DNA from 2 places in the Streptomyces sp. NPDC000345 genome. Region 1 is predicted to be linked to the other one. Evidence: riboswitches for the same ligand, from Rfam matches in the RefSeq annotation. Region 1 holds a riboswitch; the other holds the start of a gene.

The links. Region 1 has a riboswitch for cyclic di-AMP ahead of ACFY30_RS02955 (NlpC/P60 family protein). Riboswitches for the same ligand answer to the same signal wherever they lie in the genome.
Region 2: it holds a riboswitch for cyclic di-AMP, as region 1 does, so the genes downstream of both, ACFY30_RS29885 (hypothetical protein) here and ACFY30_RS02955 (NlpC/P60 family protein) in region 1, are expected to answer to the same signal.

Annotation. Positions count from the first base shown of each region.
Region 1 covers NZ_JBIAZE010000001.1:627,696-634,724, reverse strand. Annotated here, with positions in the region: gene ACFY30_RS02960 (tellurite resistance/C4-dicarboxylate transporter family protein) at 1-486, opposite strand, end outside; gene ACFY30_RS02955 (NlpC/P60 family protein) at 645-1,793, opposite strand; cyclic di-AMP (ydaO/yuaA leader) riboswitch at 1,801-1,961, opposite strand; gene pcrA (DNA helicase PcrA) at 2,239-4,731, shown strand; gene ACFY30_RS02945 (M23 family metallopeptidase) at 4,785-6,317, opposite strand; gene ACFY30_RS02940 (lipase family alpha/beta hydrolase) at 6,573-7,029, opposite strand, start outside.
Region 2 covers NZ_JBIAZE010000014.1:198,663-205,691, forward strand. Annotated here, with positions in the region: gene ACFY30_RS29860 (ATP-binding protein) at 1-893, shown strand, start outside; gene ACFY30_RS29865 (nucleotide pyrophosphohydrolase) at 890-1,225, shown strand; gene ACFY30_RS29870 (DUF6099 family protein) at 1,436-1,918, shown strand; gene ACFY30_RS29875 (LLM class F420-dependent oxidoreductase) at 1,967-2,890, shown strand; gene ACFY30_RS29880 (YdhR family protein) at 3,417-3,752, shown strand; gene ACFY30_RS29885 (hypothetical protein) at 4,061-4,300, opposite strand; cyclic di-AMP (ydaO/yuaA leader) riboswitch at 4,304-4,506, opposite strand; gene ACFY30_RS29890 (hypothetical protein) at 4,986-5,198, shown strand; gene ACFY30_RS29895 (3' terminal RNA ribose 2'-O-methyltransferase Hen1) at 5,577-7,029, shown strand, end outside.

The DNA of each region.
Region 1 (7,029 bases):
GGCCTCCGCCCTGGCGAGCGTGGCGGCCAGCACCGCGAGCCCCTGGGTGGCCACACAGCACAGGAACACGTCCCCGGGCAGCCGCCGTTCCCGGTGCCCCGCGACATGCCGGAGGACGTGCCGCGCGACCCCCGCCAGCAGGAGCGGCCACAGCACCGCCGACAGGGCCAGCAGCGCCCAGGCGAGGGTCTGCCAGCCGAGCGCCGAGACGCGGGTGCCGAGGACGGTCGTGGCGGCCACGGCGGTCAGTCCGTCCGGCGTGCCGGCCTCCGCCCGCCACCGTTCGCGCTGCCGCACCAGCCGTACGGCGAAGTCCGCGCCCAGGGCCACCCACGCGGCGCCGGCCAGCGCCAGCGCGACACGGGACAGCACCTCGGATCCCGCCAGGTGCAGTCCGACCGACAGGACGCCGGTGGCCAGAACGGCGGCCCCGGCCGCCGGCGGACGCCGCGCCCACCAGGCGCGCAGGGAGGAGGAGCCGGACATGGGGCCGATGCTAGGGAGTGCGGAGCGGCCTGTGCGGGGGCACACGCGCGGGGGGCCGCAAACACGCGCGGGTGGCCGCACCCGACACGGACGCGCGCGTGGCCGCGGAAAACGGTCCACGCGCGCGTGGATCGGGCCGGGCGGCCCGTGGGCGTGTCTCAGGCCGGGCGCACCACGCTGTGGATGGCCGACTCGCCGTCGTAGTAGATCGACTCCTCGCGGACGTACGCGCCGGGCTTCGGGGCGTGGATCATCATGCCGTTGCCGATGTAGAGGCCGACGTGGCTGATGTCGTCGTAGAAGAAGACCAGGTCGCCGGGCTGGGCGTCGGCGAGGGAGACGGTGGTGCCGGCGTTCACCTGGTCGTAGGTGGTGCGGGGGAGGGTGACGCCCGCGGCCTTCCAGGCGGCCTGGGTGAGGCCGGAGCAGTCGTAGGAGTCGGGGCCGGTGGCACCCCACACGTACGGCTTGCCTATCTGCGCACGGGCGAAGGCGAGCGCCTTCTCGGCCTTGGTGGCGTACGACGAGTCCGTGGTGGACGTCGAGGAGCCGGCCGTCCCGGTGGTGTCGGCGCTCTGCTGCTGGGCGGCCTGTTCGGCGGCCTGCTGCCGGGCGAGCTCCGCCGCCTTGCGCGCGGCCTCCTCCTGCTTCTGCTTCTCGATCGCCGCCAGCCGCGCCTTCTCCTGGGCCGTCAGCTGCGACAGCAGCTCGCGCGCGTCGCCGAGCTTCTTCTGGACCGTGGCCTTGGCGGTCTTCAGGTCGCCCTGTGTGTCGGTGAGCGTCGCGAGGCTCTCGGTGGCCTCCTGGCGCTTCCTCATCGTCGCCGACTGCTCGGTGAAGTAGTCGTCGACCGCGCCCTTCTGGCGGTCGGTCAGCCGGCTCATCAGCTGCGTCTGGTCGAAGTAGTCCTGCGGCGAGTCCGCGAGCAGGAAGGTCGCCGTGTCGGGCGCGGAGGCGCCGGTGCGGTACTGGGCCGCGGCGAAGGAGCCCAGCTCCTCCCGCGCCTCGTTGAGCTTCTGGGTGCGCTGGGCGACGTCGTCGAGGAGGGTGTCGACCCTTTTGCGCTGCTTGGTCGTCTTCTCCTTGGCGGCGTTGTACTTCTCGGTCGCCGACTCCGCCTGGCGGTAGAGGTCGTCGACCTTCTTCTCGACCTCCTCCAGGCTCGGCTTGCCGTCGTCGGACGGCGCGGCGTTCGCCGTCTGGGAGAGCAGGGCCACGGAGGTGAGGGCGGCTGTGGCGAGGGCGGGCGTGCGGATGCCCGCCACGCGCGAACCCGCGGAACGCGGCTTGCGGTGCTGCGACGCCAAGGGAGGCGACTCCTTCCAACGGTCCGCCTACCGGGTTAGCTGTCGGGTTCGGGCGGGTGGTTCGGAAGGGTTGCCCTACGGCCTGCTCCGAAGGGGAGTCGGGCCGATTCACCCCAAGGTCTCGGTGGGTCCCCGGCTCCGGCTGCCGCGAGGGGGCGCGCCGGACTCGGCGGAGGCCGCGCGGCCCGGCGGGGTTCGCCGGTGGGGGTCGTGCGGCCTGCCCGGCACGGTAGCCAACTCGTGTGGTCCCTGTGAAGGTTGATGGGTGATATGCCCGATACATTTTCGTGACATCGGGCAAAGTCCGGGCGAGGGTCGCGGACCGTGCACCCCCCGCTCCGGGGAGTGAGTGAAGGCCGCGTTCCGGTTCCCCGGGGGCGGGCCGCCGGGCATGTTCCCGGGACGGGTCCGCGTTGTCGGTGGGGCACCCTAGACTCGGAGAGCGATGAGCAGCCTCTTTGACGACAGCTTCCTGGCGGACCTCCAGGGCCCACGCGGCCCCGAGGAGGAACCCCCGCCGCCGCCCGAGGACGATCACACTCCGGAACCGGTTCCGGACGATCTGTTCGGCGGGAAGTTCGACGTGCCCCCGGACCGCGACGCCTACTACCGTGACGGCGCCCCGCGCCCGGCGCTCGACGCGGCGGCGCTCCTGGAGGGGCTCAACGACAACCAGCGCGCGGCCGTCGTCCACGCCGGCACCCCCCTGCTCATCGTCGCCGGCGCCGGCTCCGGCAAGACCCGTGTGCTCACCCACCGCATCGCCCACCTCCTCGCCGAGCGGGACGTCCACCCGGGCCAGATCCTCGCGATCACCTTCACCAACAAGGCCGCGGGCGAGATGAAGGAGCGGGTCGAGCAGCTCGTCGGCCCGCGCGCGAACGCGATGTGGGTGATGACCTTCCACAGCGCGTGCGTGCGCATCCTGCGCCGCGAGAGCAAGAAGCTCGGCTTCACGTCGTCGTTCTCGATCTACGATGCCGCCGACTCCAAGCGTCTGATGGCCCTGGTCTGCCGCGACCTGGACCTCGATCCCAAGCGCTTCCCCCCGAAGTCCTTCAGCGCCAAGATCAGCAACCTGAAGAACGAGCTGATCGACGAGGAGGACTTCGCCGCCCAGGCCGCCGACGGCTTCGAGAAGACCCTCGCCCAGGCCTACGCGATGTACCAGTCCCGTCTGCGCGAGGCGAACGCCCTCGACTTCGACGACCTGATCATGACGACGGTCAATCTGCTGCGTGCCTTCCCGGACGTCGCCGAGCACTACCGCCGCCGCTTCCGGCATGTCCTCGTCGACGAGTACCAGGACACCAACCACGCCCAGTACGCGCTGGTCAGGGAGCTGGTCGGCACCTTTGAGCACCCGGTCGACGTACCGCCCGGCGCGTACGACGTGCCGCCCGCCGAGCTGTGCGTCGTGGGTGACGCCGACCAGTCGATCTATGCCTTCCGGGGCGCGACGATCCGCAACATCCTCCAGTTCGAGGAGGACTACCCGGACGCGACGACGATCCTCCTGGAGCAGAACTACCGCTCCACGCAGACGATCCTCTCCGCGGCCAACGCAGTCATCGAGCGCAACGAGTCCCGCCGCCCCAAGAACCTGTGGACCAACGCGGGCGCGGGCGCGCGCATCACCGGCTATGTCGCCGACACCGAGCACGACGAGGCGCAGTTCGTCGCCGACGAGATAGACCGGCTGACGGACGCGGGCGACGCGAAGGCCGGCGACGTCGCCGTCTTCTACCGCACCAACGCCCAGTCCCGTGTCTTCGAAGAGGTCTTCATCCGCGTCGGCCTGCCGTACAAGGTCGTCGGCGGGGTCCGCTTCTACGAGCGCAAGGAGGTCCGGGACGTCCTGGCCTACCTGCGGGTTCTCGCCAACCCGGAGGACTCCGTCCCGCTGCGCCGCATCCTCAACGTCCCCAAGCGCGGCATCGGCGACCGCGCGGAGGCGATGATCGACGCCCTCTCCCAGCGGGAGAAGATCAGCTTCCCGCAGGCACTGAAGCGGGTCGACGAGGCGTACGGCATGGCCGCGCGGTCGACGAAGGCGGTGAAGCGGTTCAACGCCCTGATGGAGGAGCTGCGGACGATCGTCGAGTCCGGCGCGGGCCCCGCGACCGTCCTGGAGGCGGTGCTGGAACGCACCGGCTACCTCGCCGAGTTGCAGGCCTCCACCGACCCGCAGGACGAGACCCGCATCGAGAACCTCCAGGAACTCGCCGCCGTGGCACTGGAGTTCGAGCAGGAGTCCGGCGAGGGCGAGACCTCCGGCTCCCTCGCCGAATTCCTGGAGCGGGTCGCGCTCGTCGCCGACTCCGACCAGATCCCCGACGAGGACGAGGACGGCTCCGGCGTCATCACCCTGATGACCCTGCACACCGCCAAGGGCCTGGAGTTCCCGGTCGTCTTCCTCACCGGCATGGAGGACGGCGTCTTCCCGCACATGCGCGCCCTCGGCCAGAACAAGGAGCTGGAGGAGGAGCGGCGCCTGGCCTACGTCGGCATCACCCGCGCGCGCGAGCGGCTCTACCTCACGCGGTCCGCGATGCGCAGCGCCTGGGGGCAGCCGTCGTACAACCCGCCGTCCCGGTTCCTGGAGGAGATCCCGGCCACGCACGTGGACTGGAAGCGGACGGGAGCCACCGCGCCCGTGTCCTCCGGTCCGGTCTCCGGGGTGGCGTCGTCGCTGGCCTCGTCCTCCCGCTCGCGTTCCTCGGCCGCCGGCGCCTCCGGCTTCGCGACGCGCAGGGCGGGGGCGGAGAAGCCGGTGGTCGCGCTGGCCGTCGGCGACCGCGTCACCCACGACCAGTTCGGGCTGGGCACGGTGGTCGGCGTGAAGGGCACGGGCGCGAACGCGGAGGCGACGATCGACTTCGGCGACAGCAAGCCCAAGCGGCTGCTGCTGCGGTACGCCCCGGTGGAGAAGCTGTAGCCGCGTGACGTGAGCCCCCGCTGTGGCGACGGGGGCTCGCAGCGGCGTGGGGACTACGTCGGGTCGAGCCCGTGGCTGCGCAGCCACGGCAGGGGGTCTATCGCGGAACCGCCCGCCGGCCGGACCTCGAAGTGCAGGTGCGGGCCGGTGGAGTTGCCGGAGTTGCCGGAGTAGGCGATCGGGTCGCCGGCCTTCACCGTCGTACCGGAGGCGACGCGGTAGCTGGAGAGGTGGCAGTACCAGGTCTCCGTGCCGTCCTTCGCCGTCACTATCATCATGTTGCCGTAGGCGCTGTTCCACTGCGTCCGTACGGTGCCGTCGGTCGCCGCCATCACGGTCGTGCCGTAGGAGACCGGGAAGTCGATGCCGGTGTGCTGGGACATCCAGTTGACGCCGGCCTGGCCGAAGTAGGCGCTGAGCCCGCGCTGGCCGACGGGGAGGGCGTACTTCGGGCGCAGCCGCTCCTTGCGGGCCGCCTCGGCCGCCGCCTTCTTCAGCTCGGCCGCCTGCTGTGCCTTGAGGTCGATGCGCTCCTGGGTGCGGCTGGCCCGGTCGGCGAAAGCGTCGGCCTCGGCGGTGAGGGTCTCGAGCTGGGTGTCCAGCTTGTTGTTGGCGGCGGACGGCTTCACGGCCTGGGCGTCCGACGCGGACGCCGTCGTGTTCGTGTCGTCGCCGCCGGTCAGGGTGCCGACGGAGGCGGCGGCGATCCCGGCGACGCCCATCACGCAGGCCGAGGGCACGGCCACGGTCAGCAGCGCGGAGCGCTTCGCGGGCGTACGACGGCGGGAACGGCCCGCGTTGCGGGCGGCGGCGCGGGTGAGGGGCGCCGGGACGGTCTCCTCCTGGTCGTCCAGGAGGGGGAGTTCGACGGCGGGGAGCTCACCGGTGGAGGCCGACTCGCCGCCGTCCGGGCCCTGTTCGTCGTAGCCGATCGTCTCGAAGGTGGCGGTGGCCTGCTGGTCGAAGGGGACTTCGGCCGGCTCCTCGTACACGTCGGAGGCCGGGTCGGTGGTGGCGCCCCCGTCGGAGTTCCACTGCGTGGCGTCGTAGGCGCCGGTGTCGAAGGCCTGAGTGCCCCATTCCCAGTGCTGGGTCTGCTCGACCGGACTGCCGGCCGGCCCGGCCTGCAGCCAGGTGTTCGCGTCCCAATGACCGCTGGTGTCGGAGGTGGTGGCCTGCGCCGGGACGACCGGCTGCTGCTGGTGGTCGGTGGGCCAGCCGGTCGTGTCGTACGCGCCCGAGTCGTAGGCGGCGTGGTGCTGGGCCGCGTACGGGTCGTAGTTCAGGGTGTGGTGGCCGCCCGTGTCGTGGAGCTGGTGGCCGCCGGTGTCCACCATCGTCGGGTGGGCGCCGATGGTCCACTGCCCGTCGCCGTAGGTGGTGCCCGAGCCGTCGCCGGGAAGGCTGCCGAAGAGGGGGTCGGCCGTGAAGTGGCCGGTGTCGTGGGCGCCCGTGTCGTAGCCGTGGTACGAGGTGAAGCCGTCGTACTGGGCTTCCTGGGTGCCGTACGACGCGTAGGGCGTGGAGTCGGCGTCGGAAGCCGGAGCCGGGGTGGTCGTGATCCCCGACGGGTGACGGTCGTTCACCAACTTCTCTCTCGCCTCGACAACAGGGGCTGCCAGAGCAGTGCGGCGACTGTACCCGGCGGTACGCGGGCGCGACAATCTTCCGCAGGTTTCGTGCTCGCAGGAAACGGGCAATCGGCCGTGTTTCGGGGGACTGTGGGCGCGGGTTTGGCTCTATGTTCGAAGAGTGTTCGATGCCCGGGCGGGTGGTGACCAGCGCGCTGTACGGGTGACGGGCCGCCGGCGGTGTCAGGCACCGCCGACTCGCCGGCTGTGTCAGGCCACCGTCAGCCCGCCGGTGTGCGCGTCGGCCGCGGCCGACGGCTCGGGCGTGTCGAGGGCCTCCCGTATGCCGGTCGCGACCGCCGGGTGGACGGGCAGGGCGAGATGCCCGATCCCGGTCACGCGGACGTTCTGCACGCTCAGGTCGGGGTGGTCGATACAGGCGGTCTCCAGCGGGACCATCAGATGGTCGAGATCGCTCCAGAAGCTGACGAAGTGCGTACGGCAGCCGGGAGCGGGCCGGGACAGTTCCTCGATGACCTGCGAGCCGGGGCGCATCTGGCGCACGATCGGGTGCGCGTTCGCCAGGGGCGCCACCCGGGTGCCGGAGTGCGGGGTGCCGAGCGTCACCAGCGTACGGACCCGGACGTCACCGCCCAGCCGCTGGACGTAGTAGCGGGCTATCAGACCGCCGAGGCTGTGCCCCACCACGTCGACCCGGACGCTGCCG
Region 2 (7,029 bases), on a different contig from region 1:
CCGACGCCCAGCGGCGCCGCGGGTTCCGTATCGGCTGCACCGCCGACGGCCCCGAGGGCCCGGTCCGGCTCGACGTCGCCGTCCAGGCCGAACCCGAACTGCGCGTCGTGGGGGAGCGGCTGAGCGCCGACGGGCTCGTGCTCCTGGAGACCGCCCTGCGTGATCCGGGCCGGCGCACGGTTCAGGCCGCCTGGCACACCGCCGGATCCGCGCCCGTCACCCGCGCCCCGCTGCCCGACGACCGGCTCGGCACGGCCCTGCTGCCACTGCGCGTGGCCGGCCGGACCGACGGGCAGCGGCAGGTGCTCGCCGCCGCCGAGCAGATGGTCGTCGCGCTGCGGTCCGTCTTCGCCTGCGACCCGCAGCCGGAGTGGATGGGCGCCCCGGTGCCCACCGGCTCCGGGCGGCTCCTCGGCGGCTGCGACAACCTCGCCGACGTGCTCTGGCGCACCCGCGAGGAGTGCGCCCACCGGCACGCGCACCTGGTCACGGCCCTGGCGGCCGGGTGCGCCGGGCGGGTCGCCGACCTGCGGGCCGAGCTCCTGTCCGACGGTACGGTCCGCGCGCTGCTCGACCGCGGCGACGGCACCGCCACGGAACTCGCCCGGCTCGGCCACGGCGAACTGCGCTACCTCGCCCTCGCCCTGGTCCTGCTCACCGGCCCCGGCGTCCTCGACCTGGACACGGCCGGCGAGGTGCCCTCCGCGATGCAGACGCTCACCCTGCTCACCGACAACCTCGACCGGGGCCTGGACGTCCGGCAGCGCACCGGGCTGCTGCGGCTGGCCGTGCGCATGGCCGACCGCGGGCACATCCGCTGTGTCGGCGCGGTGAGCGACCCGTCGTACGCCGTCCGGACCGAGGGAGTGACGGTGGTACACCTGGGGCCGTGACCGAACATCCCGAACCTCTCGACGTGGCGACACTGCAGCGCAGGCTGGCCGAGTTCGCCGCCGCGCGGAACTGGCAGCCCTTCCACACCCCCAAGAACCTCGTCGCCGCGCTCAGCGTGGAGGCCTCCGAACTGGTCGAGATCTTCCAGTGGCTGACCCCGGAGGAGTCGGCGCGCGTCATGGACGACCCGGAGACCGCCCACCGGGTGACGGACGAGGTCGCCGACGTCCTCGCGTACCTGCTGCAACTGTGCGAGGTGCTCGGCATCGACCCGCTCACCGCCCTCGACGCGAAGATCGACCGCAACGAGCGGAGGTTCCCCGCACCCTGAGCGGCTGTGGACAACTCTGGATTTCCGCGGTCCGCTTTCACTCTCCGGAGTCACCGAGCGGTCCGAAACCGATTTGTTGTCCACAGATTTCCGTCTTCCTCTGGCTTTTCGCCCCACTGGACCTCACTCTGGGTAGTGGAACACTCCCTGTGTGCGAGGGGAGTTCGGGTGGACGTGCGAGGAGCGCGTCTGGACAGACGGGGGCTGCGCATGGAAGCGATGCGGCTCATCCTGACGAGCAGGCGTGCGCTCGCGGGCGGCGGCGGCAGGACGGAGATCCTCACGGAGGTGTGGCAGGCACAGGCCCTGGCCCAGGCGATAGGCAGTCGCCTGGCTGTCTCGGGCCCGCCCGAACTGCGGGGCGAGGCGCTGGGGCTGACGGAGCTGGCGGGCCGGGGCTGCGGAGTGCTGGACGCCCCCGACCTCGACCCCGGTGATCTGCGGGCCGCCCAGCTCACCGCCCTGGAGGACGCCCGCGGGGCCCTGCTCGACCTGGGCGGCCTGCTCGGCGAGGTCGGCATCGCCCTGGTCGCCCTCGCCAGCGCGGCGGACGACCAGGGCACGTACTGGCAGTGCATGGAGGCCATCGACGCGGCCGACGAGTCCAGGGACCGCGTCCTGGAGATGCTGCGCAAACTGGCGGCGAGAGAGGAGAGAGAGGAGAGGGAAGGGGCCGCCTTACCCGAGAGATGAACCCGGGCGGGTCATCGCCGCGGGCACCCGCCAGGCAGGATGGAGGGCATGGATCTTCGTATCTTCACCGAACCCCAGCAGGGCGCCACCTACGACACCCTCCTCACGGTGGCGAAGGCCACCGAAGACCTGGGCTTCGACGCCTTCTTCCGCTCCGACCACTACCTGAAGATGGGCGACGTCGACGGCCTCCCGGGCCCCACGGACGCCTGGATCACCCTCGCCGGCCTCGCCCGTGAGACCAGGCGCATACGCCTCGGCACGCTCATGACCGCCGCCACCTTCCGGCTGCCCGGCGTCCTCGCCATCCAGGTCGCGCAGGTGGACCAGATGTCCGGCGGCCGTGTCGAACTCGGCCTGGGCGCGGGCTGGTTCGAGGAGGAGCACACGGCGTACGGCATTCCCTTCCCCAAGGCGAAGTTCGGCCGCCTGGAGGAACAGCTGGAGATCGTCACCGGCCTGTGGGCCACCCAGCCGGGCAAGACCTTCGACTTCCACGGCGAGTACTACGACCTCAAGGAATCGCCCGCGCTGCCCAAGCCGGCCCAGCCGAAGATCCCGGTGCTGATCGGCGGCCACGGCGCGAGCCGCACGCCCCGGCTCGCTGCCCGGTTCGCGGATGAGTTCAACATGCCCTTCTCCTCGCCCGAGGACAGCGAGCGCCAGTTCGGCCGGGTGCGGGCCGCGGCCGAGGAGATCGGCCGGGACGCCGACGCGATCACCTTCTCCAACGCCCTCGTCGTCTGCGTCGGCAAGGACGACCGGGAGGTCGCCCGCCGCGCCGCCGCGATCGGCCGCGAGGTCGAGGAACTCAAGACCAACGGCCTGGCCGGCACCCCGGGCGAGGTCGTCGAGAAGATCGGCCGCTACGCCGAGACCGGCTCCCGCCGGATCTACCTCCAAGTCCTCGACCTGCACGACCTGGACCACCTGGAGCTGATCTCCGCCCAGGTGCAGTCGCAGCTGCCGTAGGGCCGGACGCCCGCCGGATCCGGTCCGGCGGGCCGTCTCCGGCGGATCGGCACATGACACCGCCCCCCACGGCGACCCGCCGCGCCGGGTCACCGTGAGACCCGGCGAGTCCGCCGTCCCCGGCCGGCCTGGTCCGCCGCACCACCACCGAGGCCGGCGAGGAGGCCGCGAATTTCCCGCGTGCACCCCGGCCGATCTCGCAGTTTTTCCGCGGGAGGTCCGACAGCGGACCCAGCACACCAGCCGCCCGGCCCGCAGCCGGGGCTCGACCCGTGTGAACCGGCCCGCAATACGGCCCATGGCCACCTCGAACGCCTCCCGCCACCGGGCGGGATCTATGCTGTGACCTGCGGCTACCGTCTCTTCGTCAGTCCACACGACTCACGATGATCAACGGTGGCCGCACCAGTCCCCGCACCGGCCGCCACCAGCAAGATCACGAATCCAGCCTGACCACTGGACCCGTCTCGAAGACATCCGACAAATAGACTGGGCTCAGAGGCGCCTCAGGGACGGAGGTGGCACCATGCCCGCCATCCTCTTCGTCCGGATCACATCCGGACTCGATGCGCAGGAGTTCGAGCGGCGCCTGCTGGAGCGGCGCCCCCGCTTCCACGACGTACCCGGTCTGCTGCAGAAGATCTACGGCCGTGACAGTGAAACCGGCGATGTGTGCGGCATCTACTTCTTCGAGAGCCAGGAGGCGCTCGACGCGTTCCGCGGGACCGAGCTCGCCCGCACCATCCCTGCCGCGTACGAAGCGGTCGAGGTCCGCCGCGAGGTGTACGACGTGCTCTACTCACTGCGGACCGACCAGGGACCCTTCGCCGAGTCCGGCCACCCGGCAGACACAACGGGGTGACCCGCCGACTGCTGACGCGATGCCAGCAGACCGAACACGCGCCGGTCACGACCAGCAACCAGCAGTCCGAAAACCGTGAAGATCACGGTCTACGGCTGGAGTAGTAGGAGGAGAAACGGCGGCCGGCGAGAGCGGCACCGCAGTCTCGGCTACAGATGACCTTGGAGGGTCTGACGGTTTGCATCAGACCCCCCAGGTTCCTCAGAGGCCACCGGTCCCCTGGTGGCCATCTTGGAAAGTGTCGGGCGGACGTTGTCATCCGCCCAACTTCTACCGGCAGTCAAGAACGTGTGATCAGGACATAGGCCTCACTGTCCATTCCACACGTAGGCCAGGACCGCCACGACGAACACAGCGGTCCAACCTCCAGCCGCACACCCCGTCCCCAGGGCATCGAAGAAGGTGGCCCTTTCCTCCGCCAACCGGTGGACGATGCCCGCGACCAACCCGACGTTGAACGAGATCGAGATCCCGAACATCACGTCTCGCACACGCGCCAGAGCCGTGCGGCTCTGCGGGTTGGACGGGGCGACATGAAGCGCAGACATGCGCAACCCTTCGTCAGATGCCTGTGAAGGATGACCTGTCGGATTCGGGCTGGCGAAGTTGCCCGGCCGCTGCTGCGGCTTCACCCCAAGGGCTGCTCGTCCCGATCATGGCGTGACCGTTCCGGCGACCCGTCGTGCTCGGGTCCCCCACTCCTGCCGACTTGATGTGTGTGTCGGTGGCATCCGGGCGGCGGCAGGACTCGGCATCCGCCAGGACCGCCCTGCGAATCTGCTGGGCAGTGCAGAGGATCGTGACGTATGAAAGACCGAAAATCCCAATCGAAACTGGTGTTTGTGGCGTGTGTCACGACCGGCTTTGATTGATCGGACAATCGTGCGAATCCACCCTGGCCAAGCGGACTTTGACGGTCCGTCAGGCTTCAGATGCAGTTGCCACAGGTGGATGCGTGTAGACCTCTCCGCGAGAGCCGAGACCATTTCGACTTCGAGGTCTCGATCGTCATGTACATGGACTTCTTTGAGATCGAGGATGTTCGCTTCCTTTCATCAATGTCGGGCGGCTCCCGGCGTGCGACGGATCTCAGGGGCTCGTAGGGGGTGGCGGTGCGGACGACGTACACCCCGGGGCGGACATCTGTCCCTTCAAGGCTTCTTCGCAAGCGGAATGACTCATGTCCGTTTGTCGGTGGTGAGTGGGAAGATTGAAGTACGTCGAAGAAAGGAGGTGACCGACATCTACAGACCGGCAACGAAGCAAGCGAAGAAGTTGAAGGCGGGTGACCATCTGAAGTTGCGTAACGGTAAAACCGTGGAAATCCTGGCCATTGAGCCGGCAATTAACCAGAAGGGAGACAAGTGCCTGATTCTATCGCTGTACCGTATGCCTAAGATGGTGGTCAAGGCATACCGCGTGATGAACATGCACTACCCGTCATGAGGCGAGTAACCAGATAGGGGAGAAGGGAGGTTTTGCAAAGTCGGAAGTTTTGTCACTGCTCTCCGTGGATGTGCCGTAGCCCGCGTCGGATGCGCTGGACGAGGTGATCGGGGCTACTGAAGGCGACGTTGGAGAGCCAGCCGCGTCGCAGGAGGGACCAGAACTGAGGACGTGCTGACTGTGGCCAAGGCGCGTAAGGCCAGGGGGGAGAGCATCACTGCCAGTGCCAAGGCTCTTGCGAGTCTCCCGCGCCACGCTCTACCGGCACATCAGGTAGTCCCTCACGGTGTCCTATAGGACCCCTGCCGACATGGCAGGGGTCTTCTGCTGTCCTAATCCAGTACCGGCATGGGCCCAGTGGCACCCATACTCGGACCTGTGTTCCTGACGATCTCCACCACCGGCACCCCCGAACGCCCCGCCACCGATCTGGGCTTCCTGTTGCACAAGCATCCCGACAGAGCGCAGGCGTTCTCCACCTCCTACGGCACGGCGCACGTCCTCTATCCCGAGGCCGACGCCCAGCGGTGCACGGCGGCGCTGCTGCTGGAGGTGGACGCCGTGGCGCTGGTCAGGCGCGGCAAGGGAAAGGGCCGCGGCGGCGCTCCCGACGCGGCGCTCGCCCAGTACGTCAACGACCGCCCGTACGCGGCCTCCTCGCTGCTCGCCGTGGCGCTGAGCGCCGTCTTCTCCAGCGCGATGCGGGGCGTGTGCACCGCCAAGCCCGAACTCCCCGCTCAGCCCAGGCCGTTGCGCGTCGAGGTGCCCGCGCTGCCCGCCCGGGGCGGCGCCGGTCTCGTCAGGCGGCTCTTCGAGCCGCTCGGCTGGACGGTGACCGCCGACCCGGTGGCCCTCGACACCGAGTTCCCCGAGTGGGGCGACTCGCGGTACGTGCGCCTCGTCCTGGAGTCGGAGACGCTGACCCTCGCCGAGGCACTGCGCCATCTGTACGTGCTGCTGCCGGTCCTGGACGACGCCAAGCACTACTGGGTCGCCTCCGACGAGGTCGACAAGCTGCTGCGCGCGGGTGAGGGCTGGCTGCCCCAGCACCCCGAGCAGAAGCTGATCACCAGCCGTTATCTCTCGCGCCGCTGGTCGCTGACCCGGCAGGCGATGGAGCGCCTGGAGCTGGTGCGGCTCGCCGAGACCGACGACAGCGAGGTCGAGGACATCGACAACGCGGTCGGGGCGGAGGCGGAGACCGAGGAGAAGCCCACCCCGCTGGCCGTGCAGCGGCGGGACGCGATCATCGCCGCGCTGACGGCGTCCGGCGCCACGCGCGTGCTCGACCTCGGCTGCGGCCAGGGCGAGTTGGTGCAGGCGCTGCTGAAGGACCCGAGGTTCACCGAGATCGTCGGCGTCGACGTGTCGATGCGCGCGCTCACCATCGCCGCCCGGCGCCTGAAGCTGGACCGGATGGGCGAGCGGCAGGCGTCGCGCGTCCGGCTCCTGCAGGGCTCGCTCGCGTACACCGACACCCGCCTGCGGGGCTACGACGCCGCCGTGCTCAGCGAGGTGATCGAGCACCTCGACCTGCCCCGGCTGCCGGCCCTGGAGTACGCGGTGTTCGGCTCGGCCCGCCCGCGCACGGTCCTGGTGACCACCCCGAACGTCGAGTACAACGTCCGCTGGGAGAGCCTCCCGGCCGGACACGTCCGGCACGGCGACCACCGCTTCGAGTGGACCCGCGAGGAGTTCCGCGCCTGGGCGTCCACGGTGGCCGAACGGCACGGCTACGAGGTGCGGTTCGGTCCCGTCGGCCCGGACGACCCGGAGGTGGGGCCGCCCACCCAGATGGCCGTGTTCGAACTGAGCGCGCCCACCACGAACA